Regions from separate parts of the Streptomyces sp. NRRL S-1813 genome, predicted to be linked through region 1. Evidence: riboswitches for the same ligand, from Rfam matches in the RefSeq annotation. Region 1 holds a riboswitch; each other region holds the start of a gene.
What was found. Region 1 has a riboswitch for cobalamin ahead of IF67_RS0122595 (cobalamin biosynthesis protein). Riboswitches for the same ligand answer to the same signal wherever they lie in the genome.
Positions count from the first base shown of each region.

Region 2: another riboswitch for cobalamin. It lies ahead of metE (5-methyltetrahydropteroyltriglutamate--homocysteine S-methyltransferase); the one in region 1 lies ahead of IF67_RS0122595 (cobalamin biosynthesis protein).
Region 3: another riboswitch for cobalamin. It lies ahead of IF67_RS0130425 (prenyltransferase/squalene oxidase repeat-containing protein); the one in region 1 lies ahead of IF67_RS0122595 (cobalamin biosynthesis protein).
Region 4: another riboswitch for cobalamin. It lies ahead of IF67_RS0131640 (HoxN/HupN/NixA family nickel/cobalt transporter); the one in region 1 lies ahead of IF67_RS0122595 (cobalamin biosynthesis protein).

Region 1 is NZ_JOHB01000016.1:70,976-74,082, reverse strand. It holds gene IF67_RS0122600 (cobyric acid synthase) at 1-1,126, opposite strand, end outside; gene IF67_RS0122595 (cobalamin biosynthesis protein) at 1,137-2,204, opposite strand; cobalamin riboswitch at 2,334-2,487, opposite strand; gene IF67_RS0122590 (hypothetical protein) at 2,690-3,107, shown strand, end outside.
Region 2 is NZ_JOHB01000031.1:26,507-29,613, reverse strand. It holds gene IF67_RS0131110 (aldo/keto reductase) at 1-919, opposite strand, end outside; cobalamin riboswitch at 1,083-1,271, shown strand; gene metE (5-methyltetrahydropteroyltriglutamate--homocysteine S-methyltransferase) at 1,441-3,107, shown strand, end outside.
Region 3 is NZ_JOHB01000029.1:78,997-82,103, reverse strand. It holds gene IF67_RS0130425 (prenyltransferase/squalene oxidase repeat-containing protein) at 1-1,197, opposite strand, end outside; cobalamin riboswitch at 1,366-1,545, opposite strand; gene IF67_RS0130420 (MBL fold metallo-hydrolase) at 1,767-2,861, opposite strand.
Region 4 is NZ_JOHB01000032.1:63,711-66,817, reverse strand. It holds gene IF67_RS0131650 (MarR family winged helix-turn-helix transcriptional regulator) at 1-292, shown strand, start outside; gene IF67_RS0131645 (alpha/beta fold hydrolase) at 289-1,137, shown strand; cobalamin riboswitch at 1,209-1,427, shown strand; gene IF67_RS0131640 (HoxN/HupN/NixA family nickel/cobalt transporter) at 1,425-2,612, shown strand; gene IF67_RS0131635 (VOC family protein) at 2,687-3,107, opposite strand, start outside.

The DNA of each region.
Region 1 (3,107 bases):
CGATGCGCTCGCCCAGCATCTGGTACCCGCCGCAGATGCCCAGCACCGGGCGGCCCTCGGCGGCCCGCCGGGCCACCGCGTCCGCCAGCCCGCGCTCGCGCAGCCACTCCAGCGCCCGGACCGTGCCCCGGGTCCCCGGCAGCACCACCAGGTCCGCGTCGGCCAGTTCCTCGGCCCGGTCCACGAACCGCACCACCACGCCCGGTTCCGCGGCCAGCGCGTCCACGTCCGTGAAGTTCGACATCAGCGGTACGGCGGCGACCGCCACCCGGAGCACCTCCGCGCCGTGCGGCGGCGCCACCACGCTCTCGCGCACCGCGCCGCGCAGCGACACCCCCATCCCGTCCTCCTCGTCGATGCCGAGACCGTGGGAGAAGGGCAGCACCCCCAGCGTCTGCCGTCCGGTGAGGCCGCGCAGCATCGCAAGCCCCGGCTCCAGCAGCGTCACATCGCCCCGGAACTTGTTGACCAGATACCCGGCGACCAGCGCCTGGTCCTCCTTGGACAGCAGCGCGGTGGTGCCGAAGAAGGAGGCGAACACCCCGCCACGGTCGATGTCACCGACCACCATCACCGGAATACGGGCGGCCCGCGCCAGGCCCATGTTCACGATGTCGGTACGCCGCAAATTGATCTCGGCGGGGCTGCCGGCGCCCTCGCAGATCACCGCGTCGTACGTCCGCCGCAGCTCCTGGAGGCAGTCGGTGACCGTGCCGAGCAACTCCTCCCGGCGCCCGGCATACAGCGTCTTCCCGGAGGACGACCCGCCGGCCCCCCCGAAGTACCCCCGGGCGCTGAGCTCACCCACCGGCTTCCCCAGCAGCACCACCTGGCTGCTGCGGTCGCTGCCGGGCTTGAGCAGTACGGGATTCATCAGCGCGGTCGGCTCCACCCGCGCCGCGGCGGCCTGCATCGCCTGGGCCCGTCCGATCTCCGCAGCCTCGCGCGTGACGAACGAATTGAGCGACATGTTCTGCGCCTTGAACGGTGCCACCCGGACGCCCTGCCGGGCCAGCCAGCGGCAGATGCCCGCCGTCACCACGCTCTTGCCGGCGTCGGACGTCGTACCGGCCACCAACAGGCCACCGCCGACGGCCCCTCCGGATGCCTTGAACCGCCCGTTCACCGGGTCCTCCTCATGCGCCGGGACCCCGGCTGTCGTGAACCGTACGCGCCACCGCACCCGCGGCCCTGCGCGTCACTGCATCTGCGGACGGGCGGCCGGTACGCAGCGGGGACCGCCGCGCGGAGCCGAACGCCAGCCGCGCGGCCACCGTCGTCACCAGCGCCAGCGCGCTCACCCGGCGCGAGAGCCGCACCGCCCGTTCGATGTCGGCCACCGCGACCGGCGGCGCCCCCTCGTTGAGCACCGGACGGTGTTCCACCCGCCCGCCGTACGCCAGCGTGCCGCCCAGCCGTACGCCCAGCGCGCCCGCGAACGACGCCTCCACCGGGCCCGCGTTGGGGCTCGGGTGCGCGCCGCCGTCCGCCCGCCAGGCCCGCAGCGCACCGCGCCGGTCGGGGCCCGCGAGCACGGTCAGCGCGGCGGTCAGCCGGGAGCCGGGCCAGCCGGCGAGATCGTCGAGCCGGGCCGAGGCCCAGCCGAAGCGGAGGTGGCGCGGCGACTTGTGCCCCACCATCGCGTCCAGGGTGTTCACCGCCCGGAACGCCACCAGGCCGGGCACCCCGCCCAGCGCGCCCCAGACGAGGGCGCCCACCACCGCGTCGGAGGTGTTCTCGGCGACCGACTCCACCACCGCACGGGCCATCTGCGGCCCGTCCAGCGCCTGCGGATCGCGCCCGCACAGATGCGGCAGCCGCTCCCGCGCCACGTCCAGATCGCCCGCCGTCAGCGCACCGCCGACGGCCCGTGCCTCCCGGCCGAGCGAGGTACCGCCCAGCACGGCCCAGACCGTCGCCGCGGTCAGCGCGACCCGGGCGCCGTTGCGGAGGGGGGACGGGGAAACGGCAGCGCCCTGCACGGCACGCTGAAGCAGCGCGGCACCGGCGGCGGCACCGCCCGCACACACCACGGCATGTGCCGCCCCGTATCCGCGGTGATCACGCCACAGCCGGCGCTCGACGGCGCCCGCGGCCCGGCCGAAGGCGGCCACCGGATGGCCGCGCCGGGGGTCCGCCGCGATCAGGTCGGCGAGAAAGCCGAGGGCCGCGCCGCACGCATATCCCGCGTGTTCGCCGCGCATCGGATCAGACGTCCGTCATGCCTCGAAGGGGCCCTGCGGCAGCGGGCAGTGGAGATCTGGCAGGGCGGCCGGGCATGGCGGTATGTCCTCACTCAGGGTCCGCGCCCTGGCTCGACGTGACGGCGACAAGAGTCTCCTGGCTCCCCGGATCGGCGAGTCCTCCGGCCTTCCAGTCCCGGTGTACGTCATCGGACGTACGCAAGGCGGACCGTGACCTTCGTTGGAGGAACGCTCCCCGGTGACAGTGGCGGGACCGCGCCGGATTCTCACCGGACTTCCTCATCTGTCGCCGAATGGCTCCGGCAGTCCACCACGCCCCGCGAATGCCCGTCAACTCACCCTTGACCTGCGACGCTGCCCTGTGGCACGCGCTGTGGTGCACGCCACAGCGTGGCAGCCACGTCACAGACGGTTGCCCGCGCCCCTGATCTCACGCCACTATCTGGTGCACGGCGGCGACGGGGCCGCCGGAAGGGGGCCGGGGGATGCCGCAGAGCGCTGACCGCCACGAGATCCGCATCAGGATCACGGGCACGAACAATCCTGACCAGGACATCGAGGACCTCAAGGCGTGGCTGGAGCGCGAACCGTGGCTGGACCGGCGCCGGCACGACTGGCTGCTGCGGCCGCGGCCGCAGGACGAGGGCGACGACGGCCCCGGTGACATGGCCGTCGGCGTCGACGACCTGATCCTGGTCATCGTCGGCGCCGTCGCCGCCGAGATGACCAAAAGTCTCACCATCGCCCTTCAGGAGTGGGTGCGACGGCGCCGGGAGGAACGCGACACCGGCGAGCGGCCCACCGTCGCGGTCGGGAGCGGCGACGGGGACCTGCGCGCGCTCGGCGACGCGGGTCCGGGCGCCGTGGCCCCCGAACACCCCGATCCCGGCAGCCCGGCAGACG
Region 2 (3,107 bases), on a different contig from region 1:
GGTCGAGCCGCGCCAGCGCGTCGGCGTCCAGCGCGACATCGACGGCGGCCAGGTTGTCGAGGAGCTGGCTCTCCTTGGTGGCGGCGACGATCGGGATGATGTTGCCGGGCCGGCTGCGCAGCCACGCCAGCGCCACCTGCGCCGGGCTCCAGCCGCCCAGCTCGGCGATCTCCAGCACCGCGGTGACGGTCTCCTCGGCGTGGTGGTCGCGCCGGTCGTCCTCGCCGACGACATCCAGCCGGCCCGTCTCACCGCGGCGGTACTTGCCGGTGAGCCGGCCCGCCGCGAGCGGCGCCCAGGCCAGCACGGCCAGGTCGAAGGCGCGGGCCTGGGGCAGCAGTTCGCGCTCCGGGGTCCGCTCCAGCAGGTTGTAGCGCAGCTGCGAGCCCGCGAACGCGGTCCAGCCGCGCAGCTCGGCGAGGGTGTTCGCCTGCGCGATCTCCCAGGCCGGCCAGTCCGAGACGCCGACGTAGAGCACCTTCCCCGACCGGACCACGTCGTCGAGCGCCCGCATCACCTCCTCCACGGGCGTGAAATTGTCCCGTGCGTGCACCCACAGCACGTCGAGGTGGTCGGTGCGCAGCCGGTCCAGGCTCGCCTCCACCGACCGGACGAGGTTCTTGCGGTGGCTGCCCGCCGCGTTCACATCGCCTTTGCGGGTCGCGCAGGTGTACTTGGTCGCCAGGACGAAGCTGTCCCGGCGGCCTTCGAGCAGCTCCCCCAGGATCCGCTCCGAGGCGCCGTCGGTGTAGTTGTTGGCGGTGTCGATGAAGTTGCCGCCCGCGTCCGCATACGCGTCCAGGATCCGGCCGCTGGTGTCCTTGTCCGCGCCCCAGCCCCAGTCCTCGCCGATGGTCATGGTGCCCAGGCTCAGCTCGCTCACCCGCAGACCGGTCCTGCCGAACAGTGTGTAGCGCACGTCGTTCCCTTCGATCGGAGCGGCTCTCCGGTGGTGCGCTCACGCTAGGAGCTGGAGCGCGCTTCAGCGCAAGGCGCGGCCCGGCGGCGGCGTCCGGTTCCGGCCGCGGCCGGGCCGCGGGCCGGGCGGGACGTCGACGGCATGCCCTAGGGTGGCCGCAGCAACTGGTTCGCCCCTGCCCGCCAGGCAGGCGCGTCGCAAGAGGGAACCCGGTGGAAGTCCGGGACTGCCCCGCAGCGGTGAGTGGGAACGACCGCCGTCATACGCACTGGGCCCGGCCGGGTCTGGGAAGCGACGGCCAGTAGATGTCCGCCTTCGGCGGACGTGCCCGCGAGTCCGAAGACCTGCCAGTGCCCCCGCGCGACCGGTGCGCGGGGAGATCTCGGTGACCTCGAGGGCGGGTCGGCGGACATCAGACGGGCACGACGCGGCAACGCGCCGGGGTCCGTCCGGTTTGCCGTCCCTTCGCGTCCTCGACCCGTCCCGGGGTCCATGGAGACATACTCGCGAAGGAGAGTTCCGTGACCAGCACGTCCGCAGCCGCGGCAGCACACGCCACCGTGCACGGCTATCCCCGTCAGGGGCAGCACCGTGAACTGAAGAAGGCCATTGAGGGCTACTGGAAGGGCCGCGTCGGCGCCGACGCCCTCCGCAGCACCGCCGCCGAGCTGCGCCGCGGCAATTGGCAACAGCTCGCCGAGGCCGGCGTCCACGAGGTGCCGACCGGCGACTTCTCGTACTACGACCACGTCCTGGACACCAGCGTGATGCTCGGCGCGATCCCCGCCCGGCACCGCGCCGCGGTGGCCGCCGACCAGCTGGACGGCTACTTCGCGATGGCCCGCGGCACGCAGGACGTGGCGCCGCTGGAGATGACCAAGTGGTTCGACACCAACTACCACTACCTGGTACCGGAGTTGGGTCCGGACACGGTCTTCGCCGCGGACTCCGCCAAGCAGGTCGCCGAGCTGACGGAGGCACTCGGTCTCGGCCTCACCGCCCGCCCGGTCCTCGTCGGGCCGGTGACCTATCTTCTGCTGGCCAAGCCCGCGCCCGGTGTCGCGGCCGGTTTTGACCCGTTGACGCTGCTCGACCGGCTGCTGCCCGTCTACGCCGAGGTGCTCGCCGATCTGCGGGCGGCCGGCGCCGACTGGGTGCAGCTGGACGAACCGGCGCTGGTGCAGGACCGCTCCCCCGCCGTGCTCAACGCCGCGGCCCGCGCCTACCGCGATCTCGGCACGCTCGGCGACCGCCCGCGGCTGCTGGTCGCCTCGTACTTCGACCGGCTGGGCGAGGCGCTGCCCGTGCTGGCCAAGGCGCCCGTCGACGGACTGGCGCTGGACTTCACCGGTGCCGCGGCCGGCAACCTCGGCGATCTGGCGGCGGTCGGCGGGCTGCCCGGCAAGCGGCTGGTGGCCGGTGTCGTCAACGGCCGCAATGTGTGGATCAACGACTTCGAGAAGTCGCTGGCCACGCTGGGGACGCTCCTCGGCCTGGCCGACCGGGTCGATGTCTCGTCCTCGTGCTCGCTGCTGCACGTCCCGCTGGACGCCGCCGCCGAGCGGGACATCGACCCGCAGATCGCCCGCTGGCTGGCCTTCGCCCGGCAGAAGACCGCGGAGGTCGTGACGCTGGCGCGTGGCCTGGCCCAGGGCACCGGCTCCATCGCGGCCGAACTCGCCGCCAACCGCGCCGACTTGTCCTCCCGGGCGGGTTCGGCGCTCACCCATGACCCGGTGGTACGCGCCCGTGCCGCGGCCGTCACCGACGCCGACGGCCGCCGTTCGCAGCCGTACGCCGAGCGGGCCGCCGCCCAGCGCGCGCACCTCGGGCTGCCACTGCTGCCGACCACCACCATCGGCTCGTTCCCGCAGACCGCCGAACTGCGCACCGCCCGCGCCGATCTGCGGGCCGGGCGGATCGACACCGCGGGGTACGAGGAGCGCATCAAGACCGAGATCCGCGACGTCCTCGGCTTCCAGGAGAAGGCCGGCATCGACGTCCTGGTGCACGGCGAGCCCGAGCGCAACGACATGGTCCAGTACTTCGCCGAGCAGCTCACCGGCTACCTGGCCACCCAGCACGGCTGGGTGCAGTCCTACGGCACCCGCTACGTCCGCCCGCCGATCCTGGCCGGGGACATCTCCCGCCCCGAGCCGATGACGGTCCGCTGGACGACGTACGCCCA
Region 3 (3,107 bases), on a different contig from region 1:
GTCCTTCTTCGCCGCGGCGGCCGGCTCGGGGCCGGTGGCGTTGAGCGCGGCCACCAGGTCGGTGCCGCCGAAGGAGCGCGGGTCGGTGCCGGTGGCGTGCGCGACCAGCACCAGCTGGGCGTAGGCGGCGGGGCCGCTCTGCTTCGCCCAGTCAGCCGAGTTCTTCTCCAGCCACTTCAGCGGCTTCGCGGCGGCGGCGCCGTGTGCGCCGGCCGCCAGCGCCACCACGGCGTCGGCGGTGTTGCCGACGTCGGGCTGATCCTCCGCGCCCGGCATCGCGGAGAGCAGATGCTGGCCGTTCTCGTCGAGCTGTGCGACGAGGTAGGCGTCGCCGGCCTCGGCAGCCTGTGCCGGGTCGTCGGCGCCCGCCTTCTTGTCCCCCTTGCCTTCCTTGTCCCCGTCCTTGCAGCTCAGCGGCTTGACCGGGGTGTCCGCGCCCTTGCCGGCCGGCTCGACGACGAAGCCCCTGCCGCGCGCTCCGGTCGCCGCGGCCGCGGTGGCGTCGGCGTTCGGGGCCGCCCCCTTGAGCTGGAAGGCGAACGCGCCGCGCCCGTCCCCCTTCGCCGCACAGCCGAGCTGGAAGGTGAGCAGCCCGTCGTAGGGGGTCTTGCCGCCCTTCTTCGACGTCACGGACTGCGGCTTCTCGCCCGCCGCCGCGAGCGCGCCGATGACCACGGAGGTGGAATTGGCATCGCTGGCCGAGCCGGCCATCGAGCTCCAGCCGCCGTCGTCGTTCTGCACCGACTTCAGCCAGCTCACGGCCTTCTTCACGGCGTCGCGGTGCCCGCCCAGCGCGGCCAGCGCCTGCACCGCGGCGGCCGTCGGGTTGGTGTCCCGCAGGGTCTTGGCGTCGCAGGGCTTGCCCGGCTCGGCACGGAAGGCGGTGAACGAGCCGTCGGCGCACTGCTGACCGGCCAGCCAGTTCACGGCAGACGCCGCGGGGCGCACGCCCACGGTGTCCTGGGCCAGCAGTGCGAGCGACTGCCGCCAGACCCCGTCGTACTGCGGGTCCTTGGAGCCGTACAGCCCGTCGGGCAGCTTCTTGGGGGACGCGGACGGGGAGTCGGCGTATGCGGCGGGGGCAGCGGCCGCGCCCAGCACCAGCACGGCCGCCAGCGCCGTGGCGGCGCGGCGCGCCAGGAAGGCGACGGAATGCGTCAAAGGGGCCTGGTGAGCCATGGAAGCCATGGGGGCCATCGGGTCGGTGCCTCTCGGGTCGGGTCGCGGCGGATGCTACGCAGCCGCGCTCGGCCGGCCACCCGCGCGCCGATCCATGGATCGGGCACGGTGGCACCGGGCTCAGCTCCGTATACCTCGACGGTGCCGCGCACCGGCCGTCCGCACGGGCGGCGGCTTCGGTGGCGGGAGCCTTGGTCGTGCCCGGTCGGGTGCTCCGGCTCGTACGGCCGTCCACACCGGGCCGGGGGCGCGGTGCGGAGGGGCCGTCCTCACGGTTGCGGGTCAGCGCCGGATTTCCACCGGCTTTCCCCGATCGGGTACGGATGAAGTTGTCCCGCACACCTTAACCGGCGCCCGTCAGGGCACTCGCTCGCACGTACGAGCCGGCACCGCGCCGGGCGGAAACCAGCCGCGCCCGGGAACGAACCAGTGCTGTCCCCGCCACGAACCGGCTCTGTCCCCGCCACGAACCAGCGCTGCCCCCGCCACGAACCGGCCGCGCCCCCGTGTGCGAACCGGCCGCGCCCCGGGGACGGATCAACGCTGCCCCGCCCACCGGGCAGGACCGAGCGCCCGCGTCCCCGCCCTCACACCGCCTGGTACCGCACCGGATCGGACCCGGGCACCCGCTCCGCCTGTCCCTGCTTCACCAGACGGCGCAGATGGGCCTCCGCCTCCGAGACGGCGATATTGCGGGAGGCGTAGGGAATCTGGTCCCAGGGGCGGTTCCACTCCATGGCCATGGCGAGCTGCCAGGCAGTGCGGGGCTCGCGGAGCAGCGCCCGCAGCTGGGAGAGCCGTGCTTCGTGGTGGGCGAGGAGCTCGCGGACACGTCCGCCGGCGTCGGTGAAGGCGTGCTGGTGGGCGGGCAGCACCTCGGCGGGGGCGAGCCGGCCGACGTGGGCGAGGGAGTCGAGGTAGTCGCCCAGGGGGTCGGGGACGCCCGCCGGGCTCGCCACTTCTCGCCCGCTCCCGGCTTCGCAGGGGGAACCCCCGTCGCCCTCCGGGTCCTCGTACAGGCCGATGTGCGGGGTGATGCCGGGGAGGAGATGGTCGCCGGAGAAGAGCCGGCCGAAGCCGCGGGACCCGCCCGAGGGGTGCTCCTCCTCCAGATGGAGGCAGACATGCCCCGGGGTGTGCCCGGGTGTCCAGATGGCGCGCACCCGGCGCCCCGGCAGATCGAGCAGCTCGCCGGGGCCGATGTCACGGTCCGGCAATGCGGCCCCCTGTCCGGGCAGCTTCCGGCCGCGCCCCTCGGCGCGCGCCTTCCGCAGCGGTGCCAGATGCCCGTCCGGTGCGCCCGCCGCCGCGAGCCGGGCGGTCAGCCGGTCGAGCCACCGGCCCGGATCGGCCTCGCGGGTGCGGCGGACCACGGCGGTGTCCGCGGCGTGCATCGCGATCCAGGCGCCGGAGGCCTCCCGCACCTTGGCCGAGAGTCCGTGGTGGTCGGGGTGATGGTGCGTGATCAGGACGCCGTGGAGATCGGCGAGGGCGAAGCCGCAGGCGCCGATGCCGGCGACGAGGGTGTCCCAGGAGTCCGGGTCGTCCCAGCCGGTGTCGATGAGCGCCGGGCCGCGGTCGGTCTCCAGGAGGTGGACGAGGGTGTGGCCGAGCGGGTTGTCCGGGATGGGGACGGCGATGCTCCACACCCCGCCCTTGTGGTCGGTCACCTGCGTCGTCATCCCGGTCCCCTCTCGGTGTGGCATACACCTGGTGCCCGGCCCTCACTATAACTAGAACGGGTTTCATTGCGGCTCGAAGTACCCCTTCCTCTCGGGGGAGTTGGTATTTGGCCGGCGCCGTGGACTCCTCCAACTAGAACTGGTATCAGTTCTGATGCAGTGCGTGATCCTGACGCCACGTCAGGAAGCATCCCGGGGCCGACTCGTCCGGGAGCCCCAGGAACCGTCAGGGATCGCCGAACAGGC
Region 4 (3,107 bases), on a different contig from region 1:
CTCCCTGATCCGGCTCACCACCGAAGGCACGGCGGCGATAGGCGGCATCCAGGCGTTCGAGGCGTCGGAGCTGCGCCGGCGGCTGGCCGATCTGCCCGCCGGGGACGTCCGTACCGCACTGCATGTACTGGACCGGCTCGGCGAGGAATTCCGGCACCTGGCGAACGGCCCGCGCCGAGCACCGGAGGAAAGCGACAGTCAGGGCAGTTGCGGCAGTGGCGGCAATAGCGATGACAATGGCATCACGCCCGCTTCACCGCATCAGGTACACAAAGGACGGCCCGCAAGATGACCCGAGGAATCACCGCCTGGTCCGAGATCGACAACGGCATCGTGCCGGTCGACGACGGCGAGCTGTTCTACGAAACGGCCGGCTCGGGCCCCGCGGTGGTGCTGCTCCACGGCGGCATGCTCGACCAGCACATGTGGGACGAGCAGTTCGCCTGGCTGGTGAACTCCGGCCTGCGCGCGATCCGTTACGACTTCCGCGGCCATGGCCTGTCCTCCACCGTGGCCGGCGACTACGCCAACCACGACGACCTGTGCGCCCTGCTCGACGCGCTCGATGTCCCCGGCGCCGTCCTCGTCGGCCTCTCCCATGGTGCGCGGGTCGCGCTCGACACCGCCATGGCCCACCCGGACCGGGTGACGGCCCTCGCGCTCGCCTCCCCCGGGATCAGCGGCCGCGCCTTCACCGACCCCTTCCTCCTGGAGCACATCAAGGCGCAGGTGGCGGCGATCGGCACCCCCGACGGCGCGGAACGCTATGTCGAGCACTTCCTGCGGATGTGGGTGGACGGACCGCATCGCGAACCGTCCGCGGTGCACCCGGGATTCCGTGAGCGGATGCGTGCCTCGGCCGAGGCCAATGTGGAGGTGCATGCCGACGGGATGGGCGCCGGTATGCCCCTCGAGATCGGCGCCGCCGACCGCCTCGGCGAGATCCGGGTGCCGACGGTCGTGTTCGACGGTGACCTCGACAGCAGCGACATCTCCGCCAATGCCCATGCGATAGCGCTGACCGTCCCCGGCGCCCGAAGAGTCCGGATACCGGGCGCGGCCCACATGGTCAATCTGGAGAACACCGCGCTCTTCGACCACGAACTCCATGCCTTCCTCTCGGCCCTGGAGTACTGACGCCCCGCGACCACCGATCGCCCACCGACCACGGCCCGGCCCCCGCGAACCTCGCTCCTCCCGAGCGGCGGTTAGAGTGACCGGGCCGTGGTGTTCGGGAAGACCGGTGACGGACCGTGTGGTCCCAGTCCGGAGCGGCCCTCGCCACTGTGATCGGGGATCTTCACCCCTTCCACAGGCGCACGGCGCGCCGGTGGCGCCACTGACCGCAGCCCGCGGCCGGGAAGGCGGGGGCGGACGCGTACACCCTCCCCCAAGCCAGGAGACCGGCCACGGCATCTCACGAACTGATCCACGAGGTGCTGGAGCGTGACCGCCGGATGGCCCTGTCCACCGATACCCGCAACACCCCTGCTTCCGCCGCTTTCCGCTGGCGCCGGCAGGACACCGTCCGCACCGCGGGCCTGATGGCCGTCATAGCCGGTCTGCACGTCGTCGCCTTCGGCGTGCTCTTCCTGCTCGTGGTGCCCCATCACTACGCCGTGGGCAGCCAGGTCTTCGGTGTGGGGCTCGGCATCACCGCCTACACCCTCGGCATGCGGCACGCCTTCGACGCCGACCACATCGCCGCGATCGACAACACCACCCGCAAGCTGATGGCTGACGGAAAGCGGCCGGTGTCGGTCGGCTTCTGGTTCGCCCTCGGCCACTCCAGTGTCGTCGTCGCGATGGCGGCTCTGGTGGCGGGCGGCGCCCAGCTCGCGGGCACGCTGCTCAACGACGAATCCCGTACGCACCAGATCCTGGGCACGATCGGCACCACGATCTCGGGGACGTTCCTCTACCTCATCGCCGCCCTGAACCTCATCGCACTGGCCGGGATCTGGCGGGTCTTCCGCGGTATGCACAACGGCCACTACGACGAGGCCGAACTGGAACAGCGCCTCGACGCACGCGGCTTCATGAACCGCTTCCTGGGCCGGTTCACCCGCTCGATCTCCCGTCCCGGCCAGATGTTCCCGCTCGGCTTCCTCTTCGGGCTCGGCTTCGACACCGCGACCGAGGTGACCCTGATGGTGATGGCGGGCAGCGGCGCCGCGGCCGGCCTGCCCTGGTACGCGGTGCTGTGCCTGCCGCTGCTCTTCGCCGCCGGGATGAGCCTGTTCGACACCCTCGACGGCACCTTCATGAACTTCGCCTACCAGTGGGCGTTCTCCAACCCGGTGCGCAAGGTCTACTACAACCTCACCATCACCGGCCTGTCGATCGCCGTCGCCTTCTTCATCGGCACGATCGAGCTGGTGACCGTGCTGCACGACAAGCTCGCCCTCAACGACCCGCTCACCGGCTGGATTTCCGGCCTCGACCTCGACAATGTCGGCTTCCTCATCGTCGGCCTCTTCGTGGTGGTGTGGGCAGCGGCGCTGGCGTACTGGCGACTGGCCGGCGTCGAGAAGCGCTGGGCGGCGCGAACGAAGCCGACGACGCAGGCGGGACAGGCAGAGCAGGCGGAGCAGGCCGCGCTGGGCGCCTGAGGCACCTCAGCCCCAGCAGCCCCGTACGCAGCCGCCGCCCGTGCCCGTATCGCCGCGTGGGCGCGGCTGCCCGGTCAGGTGGCCGAACCGGCCGCCGCGCCCGTCATCAGATCCGGCCCCCAGCGCTCCAGCGCCGCCGCCAGGTCGAGGGGCAGCAGCCGGTCCGGCTGGTCCGGGCCCGGCCAGTCCTCCCGCGGGACCCGCCACATCACCTCGAACTCGTTGCCGTCCGGGTCCTTGGCGTACAGCGACTTGGCGACGAGGTGATCACTCGACCCCACCAGCGCACCCCGCTCGACGAGCCGCGCATGTGCCGCGACGAGTTCGCCGAGCGTGCCGATCTCCCAGGCCAGGTGGTAGAGCCCGACCCGGCCGGCCTCGGGCCCCGGTGCGTCCGGTCCCACCGCGAACAGTGCCAGGTCATGGTCGTTGAGCGAGCCGGGGGCGCGGAGGAACGCGGCCCGTCCCGGAATCTCGGTCCCCACCGTGAGCCCG